3 regions of the Paenarthrobacter sp. MSM-2-10-13 genome follow, and region 3 is predicted to be linked to each of the others. Evidence: riboswitches for the same ligand, from Rfam matches in the RefSeq annotation. Region 3 holds a riboswitch; each other region holds the start of a gene.
The links. Region 3 has a riboswitch for thiamine pyrophosphate ahead of thiC (phosphomethylpyrimidine synthase ThiC). Riboswitches for the same ligand answer to the same signal wherever they lie in the genome.
Positions count from the first base shown of each region.

Region 1: linked by a shared signal. The riboswitch ahead of HAV21_RS14410 (ECF transporter S component) and the one ahead of thiC (phosphomethylpyrimidine synthase ThiC) in region 3 are both predicted to bind thiamine pyrophosphate.
Region 2: linked by a shared signal. The riboswitch ahead of thiD (bifunctional hydroxymethylpyrimidine kinase/phosphomethylpyrimidine kinase) and the one ahead of thiC (phosphomethylpyrimidine synthase ThiC) in region 3 are both predicted to bind thiamine pyrophosphate.

Region 1 is NZ_JAAOXO010000007.1:84,661-90,351, reverse strand. Features, by position in the region: gene HAV21_RS14425 (GNAT family N-acetyltransferase) at 1-591, shown strand, start outside; gene HAV21_RS14420 (energy-coupling factor transporter transmembrane component T) at 681-1,475, opposite strand; gene HAV21_RS14415 (ABC transporter ATP-binding protein) at 1,472-3,079, opposite strand; gene HAV21_RS14410 (ECF transporter S component) at 3,079-3,699, opposite strand; TPP riboswitch at 3,775-3,911, opposite strand; gene HAV21_RS14405 (NUDIX domain-containing protein) at 4,142-4,819, shown strand; gene HAV21_RS14400 (DUF4235 domain-containing protein) at 4,855-5,115, shown strand; gene mnhG (monovalent cation/H(+) antiporter subunit G) at 5,177-5,569, opposite strand; gene HAV21_RS14390 (monovalent cation/H+ antiporter complex subunit F) at 5,559-5,691, opposite strand, start outside.
Region 2 is NZ_JAAOXO010000001.1:825,433-831,123, forward strand. Features, by position in the region: gene HAV21_RS03995 (Rne/Rng family ribonuclease) at 1-2,868, shown strand, start outside; TPP riboswitch at 3,052-3,150, shown strand; gene thiD (bifunctional hydroxymethylpyrimidine kinase/phosphomethylpyrimidine kinase) at 3,141-4,685, shown strand; gene rplU (50S ribosomal protein L21) at 5,084-5,392, shown strand; gene rpmA (50S ribosomal protein L27) at 5,454-5,691, shown strand, end outside.
Region 3 is NZ_JAAOXO010000001.1:681,499-687,189, forward strand. Features, by position in the region: gene HAV21_RS03170 (alpha/beta hydrolase) at 1-289, shown strand, start outside; gene thiC (phosphomethylpyrimidine synthase ThiC) at 307-2,064, opposite strand; TPP riboswitch at 2,108-2,215, opposite strand; gene HAV21_RS03180 (amidohydrolase family protein) at 2,299-3,381, shown strand; gene HAV21_RS03185 (VOC family protein) at 3,460-4,332, shown strand; gene HAV21_RS03190 (hypothetical protein) at 4,423-4,875, shown strand; gene rpsP (30S ribosomal protein S16) at 5,111-5,530, shown strand; gene HAV21_RS03200 (RNA-binding protein) at 5,532-5,691, shown strand, end outside.

The sequences.
Region 1 (5,691 bases), on a different contig from region 3:
ACCACCCAGGACTTCTCTGTCCGCACCACCGTTTACGCTGAAGACCTCGAGGGGTGGGGCGCATTGCGGCTTGTCCCGCTGGTTCCTGCCGAGGACATCCACTTCATCTTCGAATGGGTCACCCAACCCCGCGCCAAGTTCTGGGGCATGACGGAAAACTCCAGGGACGAAGTCCAAGGGATCTACGAGTTCCTGGACTCCTTGGAGACCCACCACGCCTTCCTGGCCCTCCTTGACGGGGAGCCACTGGCCCTCTTCCAGACCTACGAGCCCCTGCACGATCCCGTGGGTGAGGCATACCCCGCCCGCGAGGCGGACATCGGCATGCACCTGCTTCTGGCCCCCGCCACACGGCCTATCCCGCATTTCACTCCGAAGCTGGGCACGTCCTTGATCAAGTACATGTTCTCCCTGCCGGGCAAGGACCGGATTGTGGTGGAACCGGACTCCCGCAACGCCAAGGCCCTCCGCCGCCTGGAAGCGACGTGCTTTGAGTTGGGTCCCATCATTCAGCTCGCTGAGAAGGAAGCCCAGTTGGGGTTCCTGACCCGCGCAGGCTTCGATGAAATCCAGGAGCAGCAGGCTCTCTGAGCCCGCGTAGAGAGGACAAAAAGTGCCGCCGGCGGCCCCCAACGCTACCGGCGGCACGCTTGGTGCCCAGCTCACCAACGCCTCCAGCGCTAACGCCAGACGAAACTCCAAGTTCCCGCTCCAACGGCCGTCAGCACCGCACCGGCGGCGATCACCAGTCCGCCAAGGACCACCCACGCATCCAACAGCGAGTACGTAGATTCGCGCGCCCACGTCCGCCGGCCCCCGCCGAAACCGCGCGCTTCCATGGTCACAGCCAGCCGGGAAGCCCTGCGAACAGCTTGGACCAGGAGCCCGAAGCTCTGGCCGAGGGTTGCTTTCAGGCGTTGGAACGGGCTGCCTTGTGAACCCACCCCACGGGCGCGGCGGGCCATGCCAATGGTCTGCCATTCCTCGGCCATGAGCCCCACCAGCCTCATCGCCGCGAGGGACCCCAGGACAAAGCGGTGTGGCAGCTTTGCTTTCTGCGCCAAGGCATCAGCCAAGTCGGTGGGATCGGTGCAGGTCATCAGGAGAATGGCCGGCAACGCAATCGCCAAACCGCGCAGCATGAAACCCAGCCCCAGCTCCAGGGAACCTTCACTGATGGACCAGAGTCCGACGTCGAGCAGCACAGCTCCGCTGTCCGCCGCCACAATCGCGGTGCTCCAGCCGCCGATCGCTGCCGCGATGATCAGGGGCCAGGCCCGCTGCCACAGAAGCCTGAGAGTGAGTCCGGCCAGTGGAAAGAGCGCCAGTTCCGCAACCAGTGCTGTGGAGGCCGAGACCCAGTCGATGGACAGGGCCAGCACCAAGGAAATCAGGAAAACGGATACGAACTTGGCCAACGGGTTGGCTTTGGTCAGGAGGGCATGGTTCCCGCGCAGGTTCAAGGCGTCCCTCATGCTGCACCCGCTTCCTGACGTGTGGCTTCACCCTGTTGGACCGGGCCGAGCCGCAATTCCGTTCCGCCGAGCACAGCACTGAATTCTTGGTCGTGGGTCACGGAGACCACCGCGGTTCCGGCGTCCAGCAGCTCGGAAAGGAACGATGCCAGTTCTGCCCAGGTGTTGGCGTCCTGACCGAACGTGGGCTCGTCCAGGACAAGCACTTTCGGATGGGCCGCGAGCACCGTGGCCACCGAGAGCCGCCGCTTCTCCCCGCCGGACAACGTGTACGGGTTGGCATCCACCAAGTGCGTCAACCGCAACCGCTCCAGCAGTTCATCCACGCGTTCCTCGCCGTGGCCAAGATGCTTTGGACCAAACATGAGCTCATCCAGGACGTTGCCTGTGACGAACTGGTGCTCAGGTTCCTGGAAAACCGTCCCAATGCGGGAGATCAACTGCTCGGCTTTCCACTTGTACGGGTCAATACCGGCACCCTGGGAAAGGTCGACGGCGGCACTGACCTTGCCGTCCACCGGCGCAAGAAGGCCGGCCAACGTGAGCGCGAAAGTGGATTTGCCGGCACCGTTCGGACCCGTGATGGTCAGCGCTTGGCCTGCCCTGACCTGTGCACTGATGCCCGTTTGAACCGGCACGGGTGGGATGGTCTTGAACCTCTTGCGTCGGGGCTTTTCCCGCGAAACTGCGAGGTCCTGCGCCGCGAGGAGGAGCTGCGCGGTGTGGGGTTCGGCATGGGGATCATTCCGCCGTTCCCGGGTCGCCGGAACATATCCCGGCACCCAGACGCCGGCTGACATCAGCCTGGTGCGGGCTTCAGAAAGTACCTGGTCCGGTGGCCCGTCCAGGAGGACGCCACCCGTCGCCCGGCCCGCTCCCAAGCCGCCCGAGCCCGCCGCCTTTGTTGACCCTGGCTGCAGGACCACAATCCGGTCCACCAGGTCCTTCCACACGGACACTCGGTGTTCCACCACAACAAGGGTGGCGCCGGTCTTGTCCAGGCACCGCCCTACCGCATCCCGGACCTCCAGAACGCCTGCCGGGTCCAGGTTTGCTGTTGGTTCGTCCAGCAGGATCAGGCCGGGTCGCATCGCCAAAATGCCGGCCAGCGCCAGGCGCTGCTTCTGGCCTCCGGAGAGTGCCGCCGTCGGGTGATCCAACGCCAAACCGCCGCCTGCCGCGGTACGCAAGCCGACGTCGTCGAGCGCTTCATGGACGCGTTCCCAGATCTCGTCCCTTGGGACGGCGAGGTTCTCCGCGCCGAAGGCGACGTCGTCACCCACGCGCGAGAGGACCACCTGTGTCTCAGGGTCCTGCTGCATCAGCCCGGCCCGGCCACGCTGCTCGCGGGGCGCGACGCCGTCAATCAGCAGGGAGCCGGTCTCATCCGAGTCGTCTTCCTCGTCCCCCAGAACCCCGGCAAGGGCATGCAGGAGCGTGGACTTGCCCGCACCCGAAGGACCCAGCAGCAGCACGCGCTCCCCCGGTTCAATCCGAAGGTCCAGGCCCTCAATGGCAGCTTGGGCCCGGCCTGCATGCCGCCACCCCCAGCCCTCGGCGGAGATGGCAGCAGGCTGCACCGCGCCGCTAAGTGTGGCGGACATCAGTTGAAGACTGGCTCCGAAGCGGCCTTGCGCGAGGCAAAGGAGCTCAGCACCCCGGTCTTGGCCAGCCCGCGCGTCGCAATCCACGAGAGTGCGCCCGCGATGATCGCCCCGGAGATCGTGGTGAAGGTGATGTAGGCCAGCTTGTCGATGGCCTCGTAAGCGATGTTCCAGCCCCAGGGCAGGAAGGAGTCGTTCAAGCCGCAGAACAGGCCCGCGCCGGCGCCCGCAAGGAGAGCAGTGGGCAGGTTGAACTTCTTGTACCGGAAGGCCGCGAAGATGAGCTCGGCGCCGAGGCCCTGCAGGATGCCGGAGATGAGTACAGTGGTGCCGTACTGCGAACCCATGATGAGCTCGCCCGTGGCGGCAACAGCTTCGCAGAACAGCGCTGCACCCGGCTTGCGGATAATGAGCATGCCCAGGACCGCAGGGATCATCCAGCCGCCGGCGATCAGACCGGTGAGCGGCGGATACGTCGCATTCATGGGGATGGAGACCAGTGCGGCGCCCTGGGACCATGCCCAGAAAATCACGCCGCCGGCAATGGCGATCAAAGCCGCCACAACAATGTCTACAACACGCCAGTTATAACTGGTCTTCTTCACGCTTACCGTGGTCATTTTCTGCCTCCTGAGGTTACAGGAGGGGAAAGTGCTACCCGTCATCCAGCTGGCCTGCGCCGCCCGGATCCGGACACTCTGAGAAGCTCGACTCCCTTGCGCCGGTACTAACCGGATCAGGTTCGAGGGTCTGCGGCTATCCGCACTCTCAGCGCCCTCGCGTCTCCTGCATCTCTGCAGAGTCCGACGGCGGCGCTCCCCTGTCGTTATCAAATCTGCCCTGATGGGCTGGTTCAGTTTACACCTGAGCCCGTGGCGGGCGCTGGTCCGTTGGCCGGCATTCAGTCACAATCAGCCGCGGTAGAGCCCAGTGCTGAACCCCGTGCGCGTTGCGAGGCCCACTCTGCACCCTAAACCCACACCATTCCCTGCACACCGGGCCACACAACGGGACCTGAGAGAATGAACCAGCAGACTTCACCGCGGCAAAGGGGCACACTTCATGACGGACCTTCCCACCACCCATAGCGCTGTGCCCCAACCACGTCTGGCTGCAAGCGTCATCCTGCTCCGAGATGCCCCTTCCGGGCTCGAAGCCTTCGTCCAACACAGGGTCAGCACCATGGACTTCGCCGCCGGAATGGTGGTCTTCCCGGGAGGACGTGTGGACTCCGCGGACGGGTCCGGGTGGGACTACCCGGCGGAATTGCTTCAACGCCACGCGTCCGAGTGGAACCAGAGCTCCGTGGGCGCGAATCCTGCCGAAGCCGTGAGAAATGCCGGGACAATACTAACTGCGGCCATCCGCGAGGTTCAGGAGGAGGCCGGGCTCACCATCGAAGCCGCACACCTCCGCCCGTGGGCCAACTGGATTACGCCCACAGACATGCCCAAGCGCTTCGACACCTTCTTCTACATTGCCAAGCCAACAGCTGGTGCTACGCCCCAACACCAAACAACCGAGGCTTGGCAATCATTGTGGATGCCTGTGGCGGAGATTCTTGCAGCGGAAGCGGCCGGCACTTTGAAGTTGATGCCGCCAACCTATTACCTCCTCAAGGAACTTGCCGGGTTCGGAACAGTTGACCAGGTTTGGACGGCCGAGCACAGCGTCGTCCCGGTGCTGGCGCCGGTGGGCTCCATGGCAGCGTTCCTTAAGGAGCGGGAAAACCGTCGCTAACGCGTGCGATGGGTGTAGCCAGCTAGGCTGGGGACATGAACCTCTTCTTTAAGCTGATCGGTGCCGGAGTGAGCCTCGGGGCAGGCTTTGTGGGCACCAAACTCGTCAACAAAGGGTGGGAAAAAGCGACAGGCAACAAGCCGCCCCTGGGTCATGACGACGCAGAAACCAGCCTGCGCTCGGCCTTGACCTTCGCTTTGATCTCCGCCTTTGTCAGCACGCTCATCCAGGTCCTGGCGAGCCGGGGCACCCAGCGGGCCATCGCGCGCTTCGCCAAGAGCCACGACATCGTCTAGGCATCCAAACCACGACGCCGGGATCACCTGCAGGTGATCCCGGCGTTCGTTGTTGCTGCTGCTAGCTGTCGCTCCGCGGTTCCTGGCCGGCAGCCGCCCTTTGGACCACGGCCTCCAGTTCATCCTTGGTGAGCTTCTCCCGGTGTCCATGTTTGGTGCGGTAGGCGGAACGGCCAACCATGTGCGCTGACACTGGTGCTGTGAGGAGCTGGAAGATCCATGCCACCAACAGAACCGGCCACACCCACCATGTCCGCATCTGAAGTCCGATCGCGGCCAGCATGAGGAACAGACCCAGGACCTGCGGTTTGGTGGCTGCGTGCATGCGGCTCATGAGGTCCGGGAACCTCAACAAGCCAATGGCTGCGCCCAGGGACATCAGCGCGCCCACCACCAGGAACACGGCGGTGACAGCATCAACGACGAAGTCAAGGCCCGAAGCGTCAGGATTCATTGCTCTGTTCCCTTCGCTCGGCCACAAACCGGGCAACGGTCACCGAGCCAATAAACCCGATCACTGCCAGAGCCACCAGCAGCATCAGGTTGTTCAGGTGCTTGTTCAGCGCCATATCGATC
Region 2 (5,691 bases), 140 kb from region 3:
CGCCGCCGTCGTACCGCCAAGCCCAAAGCTGAGGTAGCCGAGGCACCCGCAGCTGCGGAAGCCGTGGCGGACAGCACGACGCCGGAAAAGGCCTCCCAGCCCGAGGCACCTGCCGCTGAAGCAGCTGCTGACGAGACTGAAGCCCAAGCCGCCACCGAGGAACCCGCCGAGGAAGCCGCTGCTGCCGCCTCCACATCATTGTTCATGGAGCCGGTTTCCATCACGTCCATGATCTTCCAGGCCCCGGACCTCACCACCGTTCCCCGCGTTGCCCCGGTTGAAGAAAAAGCCGAGGAGCCCGAAGAAGAAGCCGAAGTCCCTGCCGACGGCGAGCTGGAAGACGCTGGTAGCCGTCGTCGTCGCAGAAGCCGGGGCCGCCGTGGTCGCCGCGGAACCGAACGCGATGAGAACGAGGCCGAGGACGGCACCGAGACTGACGATGAAGAAGCGCCGACACCTGAAGCCCTTGAGGAAGGCGTGACGTCTCGTCGTCGTCGCCGTCGTCGTCGTGGAGACCAGGATCTTGAACTGACGGGCGGCGCGGATGATGATCCGCCCAACACGGTCACCCGCGTCCGTGCCCCCCGCCCCATCACCGAGACAGCTCCGTCAAACCGCGTGACGGGTGTCAAGGGCTCCACCCGGTTGGAGGCCAAGAAGCAGAGGCGCCGTGAGTCCCGGGAGACCGGCCGCCGCCGCCAGGTCATCACCGAGGCCGAATTCCTTGCCCGCCGCGAATCGGTGGACCGTCAAATGATCGTTCGCCAGCGCGACGACAGAATCCAGATCGGTGTCCTGGAAGACGGTGTGCTCGCCGAGCACTTCGTGTCCAAGACCCAGCAGGACTCCCTGATCGGCAACGTGTACTTGGGCAAGGTCCAGAACGTGCTGCCGTCCATGGAAGCTGCTTTCGTGGACATCGGACGCGGCCGCAACGCCGTCCTGTACGCCGGTGAAGTCAACTGGGACGCGGTCAACCTCGAAGGCCAGCCGCGCCGGATCGAGAACGCCCTGAAGTCCGGAGACTCCGTCCTGGTTCAGGTCACCAAAGACCCCGTGGGTCACAAGGGTGCCCGCCTCACCAGCCAGATCTCCTTGCCCGGCCGCTACCTTGTGTACGTGCCCGGTGGTTCCATGACCGGCATCTCCCGCAAGCTGCCCGACGTCGAACGCAACCGACTCAAGCGCATCCTGAAGGACCGCCTGCCGGAAAACGCAGGTGTCATTGTCCGCACAGCCGCTGAGGGTGCGTCGGAGGAAGAGCTGACGCACGACATCAACCGTCTGCGTGCCCAGTGGGAAGGCATCGAAGGTCAGGCCTCCTCCACCAAGGTCCTTGCCCCTGAACTGCTGTACGGCGAACCGGACCTCACTATCAAGGTGGTCCGTGATGTCTTCAATGAGGACTTCTCCAAGCTGATCGTCTCCGGTGACGACGCCTGGGACACCATCGAGGCATACGTAACCTACGTTGCCCCTGATCTGGTGGGCCGCCTCGAAAAGTGGACCAAGGATCAGGACATCTTCGCTGCATGGCGCATCGACGAGCAGATCCATAAAGCCCTGGAACGTAAGGTCTTCCTCCCGTCCGGTGGTTCGTTGGTCATCGACCGTACCGAGGCCATGACTGTGGTGGACGTCAACACCGGCAAATTCACCGGCAGCGGTGGAAACCTTGAAGAAACGGTCACCAAAAACAACCTTGAAGCGGCCGAGGAAGTGGTGCGCCAGCTCCGTCTGCGCGACATCGGCGGCATCATCGTCATCGACTTCATCGACATGGTCCTCGAATCCAACCGCGACCTCGTCCTGCGACGCATGGTGGAGTGCCTGGGCCGGGACCGCACCAAGCACCAAGTGGCCGAGGTGACGTCCCTGGGCTTGGTCCAGATGACACGTAAGCGCATGGGCACCGGCCTTCTTGAGGTATTCGGTGAGCAGTGCGAGCACTGCGCCGGCCGGGGCGTTGTCACGCACGACGAGCCCGTTGAACACCGGCGCGCCAACGTGGTGGCAGCCGAGCAACACCGCCCGCACTCCGAGGTACAGCAGCCCGCTGCACGGACGGAACGCAAACGCCGCCGCGGGAAGGGTGGGGGACAGGCCGTAGCCGAAACCCCTGCACAGGTCCATACGACGACGACTACCCCGGTTGCCCCCGCGACCCCGACTGAACCGCAGGATCCTGCCCGGCAGGCCAAGGCGGAGGCCACCAGGGCTGCCCTGGCAACCATTGCCGCTGCGGCGCACGCCGCGCACCTGCACGACGACGAAGTTCACCGTGCAGAAGAGCAGGCACGGGCGGCCGGCCAACACCAAGGGACGGCCGACGCCGGATCCGGAACCTCAGCCGGCAACGAAGCGGGGGCATCAGCACATGAAGCCGCCAACCGCGATGCAGCCGCCCAGGAAGCCAGGTCCACTCCGGTCCTGCGCTTCGGCGGAGAAGAAGTTGCGTTGCCGTTCGTGGAGCATCACGAGGAACCGCAGGCAAACAAGCCTGCCATGAGCCTGGACCTCCTGGCGGAAGCGTTCTCCCACCTTGGCGCCGCTCCGGCATCTGAGGAACAACCCGCTCCGCTGGCCGTACAGGAGCCTGCTGTGGCCCGGAAGGCTGACGCACCGGCGCGGGTTGAGGAAGATCCTGAGGCTTCGGCATCTCCGCGGGGTCGTCGTGGTCGTCGCAACCGCAGTGCCAGCCGGGCTCAGGGTGCGGCCAATGAAACCAGCGTCGAGCACCATGTGGTGACGGCCTCGGCCCCCCAGGGCTCGTCCCATGAGGCCAAGGCGCCCGTGGAGCCAGTCAAGAAGGCGCCGGCCTCCGAGCCCATCATTCTAGGAGTCGGGGTTCCAGCCTCGGAGCTTTAGTCACGGCCGAGCCGCTCTCCGCGGCCAACATCGGCTGAAAGGGCCCTGCGCTACCTGCCTCCGGCGGTAGCGCAGGGCCCTTTCGCGTTGCCTTGAATCCTTGGCGGGGGACGCGTTCCACGGTCACATCCGGGCTCCCGGATGGTTCGGTACCTGCAGCACCAGGCTTCCCGGCTAGGCTAGGGGACTGACACGGGGTGCCGGGCGATGGGCCCGGCTGAGATCCAGACCCGTTGAACCTGTCCGGTTAGCACCGGCGAAGGGATGTCCTCATGGCTGCATCACTACATTCATCTGTGTACCCGCTCCACTCGGTATACCCGCTGGACGCTCACACGTCAGCCCGCCAGGTCCCGCGCGTTCTCACTATTGCCGGTTCGGACCCTTCCGGCGGTGCCGGAATTCAGGCGGACCTGAAGAGCATTGCAGCGTTGGGTGGGTACGGCATGGCTGCCATTACGGCTCTCACCGCGCAAAACACAGTGGGGGTGAGCGCAGTCCACGTCCCTCCGGCGCATTTCCTGCGTCAACAACTGGAAGCAATTAGCGGCGACATCATCGTTGATGCCGTCAAGATCGGAATGCTCGGCGATGCTGCCGTCATTGCCCAGGTCCGGGACTGGCTCGAAGAGGTGCGCCCCGCCGTCGTGGTTCTTGATCCGGTGATGGTGGCCACCAGTGGCGACCGGCTGCTGCGGGAGTCCGCGGAGAATGCCCTGCGTTCACTGCTACCCCTTGCCCACCTCATTACTCCCAATGTTCCTGAGCTTGCCATGCTGCTGGGGGAGCCTGAGGCAGCAGACTGGGCTTCGGCACTGGAGCAAGGCAAGCGGCTTGCTGCGGAGTACGGAAACACAGTTCTGGTCAAGGGTGGCCACTTGCCGGGCCCGGAATGCCCGGATGCCTTGGTGAACACCACAGGGCTTTTGTCACGGGATGTTGTGGAGGTATCAGGTCCCCGCGTGGCGACGCGCAACAGCCACGGAACAGGTTGCTCTCTTTCGTCCGCCCTGGCCACCGTCCAGGCCCGCACGGGCAACTGGGAAACATCACTGCGGGAAGTAAAGCCCTGGCTACTCGGAGCTTTGACAGCCTCGGCGGAACTCCAGGTAGGCCGGGGGAACGGTCCGGTGCATCACTTCCATCACCTCCAGCGAGCGTCAGCCCCGGGCGCCTTCGCTGCGGCTTTGTGGGAGGCGGCCGTTCCGGAACTCGAATCCATTCATGGACTTCCCTTTATTCAGCAACTCCAATCCGGCGAACTCCTTGAACGTGATTTCACTTACTACCTCGCCCAGGATGCGATCTACCTCAACGGGTACTCCCGGGTCTTGGCACGTGCCGGCGCCCTGGCCCCCACGGAAGAAGAGCAACTGTTCTGGGCCAGGTCATCGCAGCAATGCCTGGAGGTAGAGTCGGAGTTGCACAGGACGTGGCTAAGCAGCCGTGAAGCGCCGACCGCACTGGGGCCGGTCACCAAGTCCTACGTGGACCATTTGCTGGCAACGTCCGCTTCCGGCAGTTACGCCGTGGTTCTCGCCGCAATACTTCCTTGCTTCTGGTTGTACGCGGAGGTGGGGCGGCAGCTCCATGCCAATTACCTGAATGCGGGCGCCGCGGCGGACCATGCGTATGCCGACTGGCTGACGACCTACGCTGACGAGGACTTCGCCGCGGCAACGCGGAAAGCGATCAGCCTCACGGATGCTGCGGCGGTCGCGGCTTCTGATACGGAGAGGGCCGCGATGATGGAGGCCTTCACCCAGTCCTGCCGTTACGAGACCGCATTCTTCGATGCTCCCAGGCTGTTTGCCTGAGTTTGCCGGGCGTCACTTTGGCAGGGTTCCCTTGGGCGGATTCGATGCGATTGCGGGGACACTTCCGCGCGTCGCTGGCCGAATCGCGTTAATCTCGCGCAAACACGGTAGGCTGTATGGGCACGGTGCCGGGAGAGTCCGTATCAACTGGTGACGCAAGTCACGAGGTAGCCTCCGGACTCGGCCTCATTTGCAGACGAAGGTCAAACTAGCGTAATCTTGATCTTCGGTGCTTACGCCAACACTTGGGTTATGCCCCTTGGAATTGTTCATGGGATGACTCGCGGGCTTCGATCAGAAGTCCACGGCGTTGAGGCACAGCGCGAACCAGGCCTGATTCCGGTTCAAGGTTCCGCACGCAAATTTTGTAATAAACGTCGAGAGAAGTGAGTACCCAAGTGGTGTACGCGATTGTCCGCGCAGGCGGCCGCCAAGAAAAAGTTTCCGTTGGAGACTACGTAACGCTGAACCGCGTCCCCGGTGGAGCCGGTAGCACGCTTGAGCTGCCCGCATTGCTCCTGGTTGACGGCGACAAGGTCACTTCCGCTGCTGCGGAACTGGCCAACGTCAAGGTCACGGCTGAGATCCTCGAAGACCTCCGTGGTCCGAAGATCGTCATCCAGAAGTTCAAGAACAAGACCGGCTACCGGAAGCGTCAGGGTCACCGTCAGGAACTGACCAAGATCAAGATCACCAGCATCGCGTAACTTTCGTTACCGCTGTTCAGGTTTTTCAGTTTCCCCAGAAATTTAGAGGCAGGCATTTCACATGGCACACAAAAAAGGCGCGAGTTCCACTCGCAACGGTCGTGACTCCAACGCTCAGTACCTGGGCGTCAAGCGTTTCGGTGGTCAGGTAGTTTCCGCTGGCGAGATCATCGTTCGCCAGCGTGGAACCCACTTCCACCCGGGTGCAGGCGTCGGTCGCGGTGGCGACGACACCCTGTTCGCACTGCAGGCCGGTGCGGTTGAGTTTGGTACTCGCCGCGGCCGTCGCGTAGTGAACA
Region 3 (5,691 bases):
AACGGGAGGCCTGGACACTCCGGAAGCACGCCGTTCAGCCCGCCGGCTCAGACTCCAGGCGCCACCATGGGAGGCCCCGCTCCACATTGTTCCCGGGGTTCCCACTTTGGTTCTCACCGGCGGATGGGAGCCGCTCTACGAGGAAATTGCCGGCTACCTCCAGGAGACCGGTGCCCTTCGCCGCGTAGCAGCGGGAGGTCACCGGCCCCAGGATTCGGTTGACGGCGATCAAGCCATTCGTTCGTTCATCGCCGAGGTTGGCAGGGCAAGGTCAGTTCAGGCTTCCTGATTCGGCTGGTCCCTAATTCAGGGGACGCGAAGCTCCGGTAGGTACACCTTTCCTCCTGAAGCCAGGAACTCCTCGCTCTTTTCGCGCATCCCCTCATACATTCCTGCGATGGCTGCCTGTGATTCTGCCGAACCGTATTCTGCACGGATGTCCTGGCTGATCCGCATGGAGCAGAATTTGGGTCCGCACATGGAGCAGAAATGAGCGGTTTTTGCGGGTTCTGCGGGCAGTGTCTCATCATGGAACGCTTCTGCTGTGACGGGGTCCAGGGACAAAGCGAACTGGTCCCTCCATCGGAACTCGAACCGAGCCTTGGAAAGTGCATCATCGCGTTCATGAGCGCCGGGGTGCCCTTTGGCGAGGTCGGCGGCGTGAGCGGCGATCTTGTACGTGATGACGCCCGTTTTCACGTCGTCCTTGTTGGGAAGCCCCAAGTGCTCCTTGGGGGTTACGTAGCACAGCATTGCAGTGCCGTAGCGCGCAATTTCCGTGGCGCCGATGGCCGAGGTGATGTGGTCATAGCCGGGTGCGATGTCGGTAACCAGTGGACCCAGTGTGTAGAACGGCGCACCCTTGCACAGCTCCTGCTGGCGCTCCACATTCTCCCGCACCAAATGGAAAGGAATGTGCCCGGGGCCTTCCACCATCACCTGGACGTCGAACTCCCACGCCCGCTGCGTCAGCTCTGCTAGGGTGTCCAACTCGGCGAACTGCGCGGCGTCGTTTGCGTCCGCAATGGAACCGGGACGCAGCCCGTCTCCCAAGGAGAACGCGACATCGTACCGGGCAAAGATTTCGCAGAGCTCGTCAAAGTGCGTGTAGAGGAAGTTCTCCTGGTGGTGGGCAAGGCACCACCCGGCCATGATGGAGCCGCCGCGGGATACGATGCCCGTGACCCGGTTGGCGGTCAACGGCACGTACCTCAGCAAAACGCCCGCATGGATGGTCATATAGTCCACGCCTTGCTCGCATTGCTCAATGACGGTATCGCGGAAGATTTCCCACGTCAGCTTGTTGGCCTCGCCGTTAACCTTTTCAAGGGCCTGATAGATAGGGACTGTTCCGATCGGAACAGGTGAGTTGCGGATGATCCATTCACGCGTCGTGTGGATGTCGTCCCCCGTGGAGAGATCCATCACCGTGTCAGCGCCCCACTTGGCAGCCCACTGCAGCTTGTCCACTTCCTCGGCGATGGAGCTGGTGACCGCTGAGTTTCCGATGTTGGCGTTGATCTTGACCAGGAAAGCTTTGCCGATGATCATTGGTTCGGATTCGGGGTGGTTGATGTTGTTCGGGATGATCGCCCTTCCCGCGGCAACTTCGCTGCGGACGAGTTCAACATCGCAGTTCTCCCGCAAGGCGACGAACTGCATTTCAGGAGTCACAACTCCCTGCTTCGCGTAGTGCATCTGCGTGACAGTCCTACCTTCCACGGCGCGGCGCGGCACGGGTTGCGCGCCCTTCCACTCCGCTGACGCTGCCCCACGCCGGACCGCGGACTTGCCGTCGTCGAGCAGGTTCCGCTGCCGACCGGAATAGGCTTCCGTATCTCCGCGGGCTTCGATCCACGGTGCACGGAACGGCTCCAACCCCACCACCGGATCGCTGCCTGGGCCTGCTGTTCGGTAAACCTGCAAAGGTGGATTGGCTAGCCCGTTGGGGGAGGGCTCCAAGGCGATCGCGGTGACGGGGACGCGTATGCCGTTGTCCGGATCTTCCAGCCACGCCAACGAGTGGGACTGCAACGATTGCGTGACGGACTGTTTTTGGTCCATGCCGAACTGATTTTGGACAGGGCTGTGCTGTGTTTCTGCGGTGCTCAAGGGAATACTCACTTCCTTCGCCGGCATTACCCGGACAGGTTCAACGGTCGCAGACTGCATCAGTCCGATCTCAGCCCCTGCAAGGGCTCCCGTGTGGTCGTAGACGAAGCTACCACAGCTACGAACCACCGCCCAGTCACATGGTGGGAACCGGCTCTGCCATGCCACCCCGGCTACGCTTTTGCCATGGCCAACATCATCGAATTCAGTGGACCCGTGCTCGTCTCGGCGGACGAAGAGCGCCAGGGGCTATGGTCAGTGGACGGCACCTTGACGTTCCAGCGTCCCGCTTCTGCGCCGGACAGAGTGCTGGACGGTTGGGTCCTGCCGGGTTCGGTTGACGCTCACTGCCATGTCGGACTCGGTGTTGGAGGAGCCGTTGATGAGCACGCCACGCTGGCCCAAGCCCAAGCAGACCTCGACGCCGGGACGCTGTTAATCCGCGATTGCGGATCGCCCTCGGACACCCGCTGGGTACAGCAGCGATCGGACTTGCCCCGCTTGATCCGTTCAGGCCGGCATATTGCGCGGAGCCGGCGGTACCTCCGCGGCTTGGGGCATGAAATTGAGCCCGCTGAACTGGTTGAGACCGTACGAAAGGAAGCCCGGGACGGCGATGGCTGGGTGAAACTAGTGGGCGATTGGATAGATCGCGACGTCGGTGACCTCGCGGTTTCCTTCCCGGCCAGGACCGTGAAGGATGCCATCTCAGCGGCACATGATGAAGGTGCCAGGGTCACGGCTCACTGTTTCGCTGAGGACACCATTGACGACATGCTCGATGCCAATATCGATTGCATTGAGCACGCTACCGGTCTCCTCCCGAGGCACCTTCCCCGCTTGGTGGAGCAGTCGGTGCCGATTGTTCCCACGCTGGTCAATATCGCTACCTTTCCCGATATTGCCGCGCAGGCAGAGCCAAAGTTTCCGAAGTACGCGGATCACATGCTGCGTCTGTGGGAGCGTCGCCATGAGCGTGTGTTGTCGGCCTTCGAAGCGGGGGTTTCGATGTATGCCGGGACTGATGCCGGCAGCGTCATCAGGCACGGTCGGATTGCGGAGGAGATGAAGGAACTGCACGACGCCGGCCTTCCGCCGGCTGCGGTCCTGAACGCCGCATCCTGGGGTGCCCGTGCGTGGCTGGGAGCCGAGGGCATCAGTGAAGGGGCCAGCGCCGACGTCGTGCTCTGCAGTGAGGATCCGCGGCGTCAGCTGCGGACTATGGACGAACTCCGGCACATCGTGATTCGGGGGAACGTGGTGCGTTAGGAATAAATTGAAGCTTCAAGTAATTTAGATAGGTAAGAAGGTGCCGATAAGCGGCCACCTCGGAACCGGGAGCTTCACATGACCTCATCATCCAGCCAGGATCTTCTGCCTGCCGAACTCACCATGGGCACCGTCATGCTCAAGGTGGGCGACATGAAGGTCATGAGTGACTACTACCAGCGGGCCCTTGGCCTGGACGTGGTGGCCGAGCAAGACGGCGGGCTGTATTTGGGGCGTGTCGGCAAGCCGGTCGTCCACCTCGCTCCCGCGGCTGGCCTGCAGATTCCGGGTCGGGGCGAAGCCGGCCTGTTCCACACGGCCATTCTGTTCGAGGACCAGCCCTCATTGGCCGCCACCATTGCCACGGCAGCCGAATACGAACCCCGCGCGTTCGCAGGCAGCGCCGATCATTTGGTCAGTGAAGCGTTCTACTTCACCGACCCCGAAGGCAACGGCATTGAGCTGTACTACGACAAGCCCCGTGACCTCTGGAAGTGGGATGGCAAGAACGTTGTCATGGACAACGTTGCTCTCCCGCCGCAGCGATTCCTGCAGCAGCACCTGAGTGAAGCTGCCGTGACCGGGCAGCGTGAGTCGGCGGCCGGCGTCGGGCACGTTCACCTGCAGGTGGGTGACGTGGAGACCGCGCAAAAGTTCTACGTTGAAACCCTGGGCTTCGAGCGCACCGCAGGCTGGCACGGCCAGGCGCTTTTCGTCTCCGCGGGCGGCTACCACCACCACATGGCCATGAACGTCTGGAACAGCCGTGGAGCGGGCCCGCGAAAGGACACGCTGGGCCTGGGGGAGGTCCTGATTCAAGTCCCCGGCGCCGATGACGTGGCCGCGCTTGCTGATCGCCTCAAGGTTGCCGGTGTGCAGAGCCACCATACCGGTGCCGAGCTGCGCTTTGATGATCCTTGGCGGAACAAGCTGCGCGTCACCGTGCGCTGAGGACCAGTCCGCGCCCCCGGCTGCACTAGGCTTGGCATGACGGCACGGAACCTCCGGGATCCTGTGCCGCCGCCCCGTCAGCACGAAGGAATGAGAGTACTTTCCATGGGCTTTGCCGAAGTTTTTGTAGCCACCCACGATGAAGCGCTCAAGCGGGCTGCAGCCTTGGAGAAGGGTGCAGGTGTAACCGGCCCGGCCGTTCGGATTGACGGCATCACCGATTTCGAAGTCGAACAACTGGGCGACCTCGCAGGACAGGCTGTTCACGCCGCCGGAGCTGACTACGAGCTTGCCCTGGTTGACGTCACAAGCGACGCCCTCCTGGGTGTCCCTGAAGCCATGGTGCGGGCCCTTGCCGAACTGCTCACCTATGAGAGCGAAGGCGACGCCAACGTTCTTGACGACGTTGCCGCTGCATGGGCTGAACAGGACGATATGCCTTTCGATGCCGCGCAATCGCGCCAGTATGTCCAGCAGTTGGCTGCCCTCGCGACGGACGTCGAGAAGGCGGAGCGCGCCGGGCTTTACGTCTGGTCCGAATGACGCCCCTGTTCGCCTCAGGCTGCACCATCAACCGCGGGAGTGGGCAAGAACACGCCGGGTAGGGGGACCGGAGTCGTATTTGCTCCGGGCATCTGGCACAATAGACAGGTACTCGATCGGTGCGGCCCCTCTCTCCGTGCTCGTATCTTGTCCTTCGAACCGTCTAGTACGGCCCGCCCCACGGGTGCAGAACGTCGGGTTCAACCTCGTTTCAGAAACAGGAGTGACCACAAAAGTGGCCGTAAAGATTCGCCTTAAGCGCCTCGGTAAGATGCGCGCACCGTACTACCGCATCGTCGTCATGGATGCCCGCGCCAAGCGCGATGGCCGTGCCATTGAAGAAATCGGCAAGTACCACCCCACCGAAGAGCCGTCGTACATCGAGGTCGCTTCCGAGCGCGCCCAGTACTGGCTTTCCGTTGGTGCCCAGCCCACTGAGCAGGTTGCCGCGATCCTCAAGATCACCGGTGACTGGCAGAAGTTCAAGGGCCTGCCGGGCCAGGAAGGCACCCTGAAGACCAAAGCTCCGAAGGAAGCCTTCGTAGCCCCGGAGAAGGGTTCCGTTATCATTCCGGAAGCCATCACCAAGAAGGCCAAGAAGGACGAAGCCGAAGCTCCGGCCGAGGCTGAAGCAGAGACCACCGAGGCTGAGTAAGTTGCTGGCAGAAGCGCTCGAGCACTTGGTCCGTGGGATCGTTGACAGCCCTGAGGATGTCAAGGTCAGTGCCAAGAACAACCGCCGCGGGGAATCCCTCGAGGTGCGAGTTCACCAGGAGGACCTCGGACGGGTGATCGGCCGACAGGGACGCACCGCGC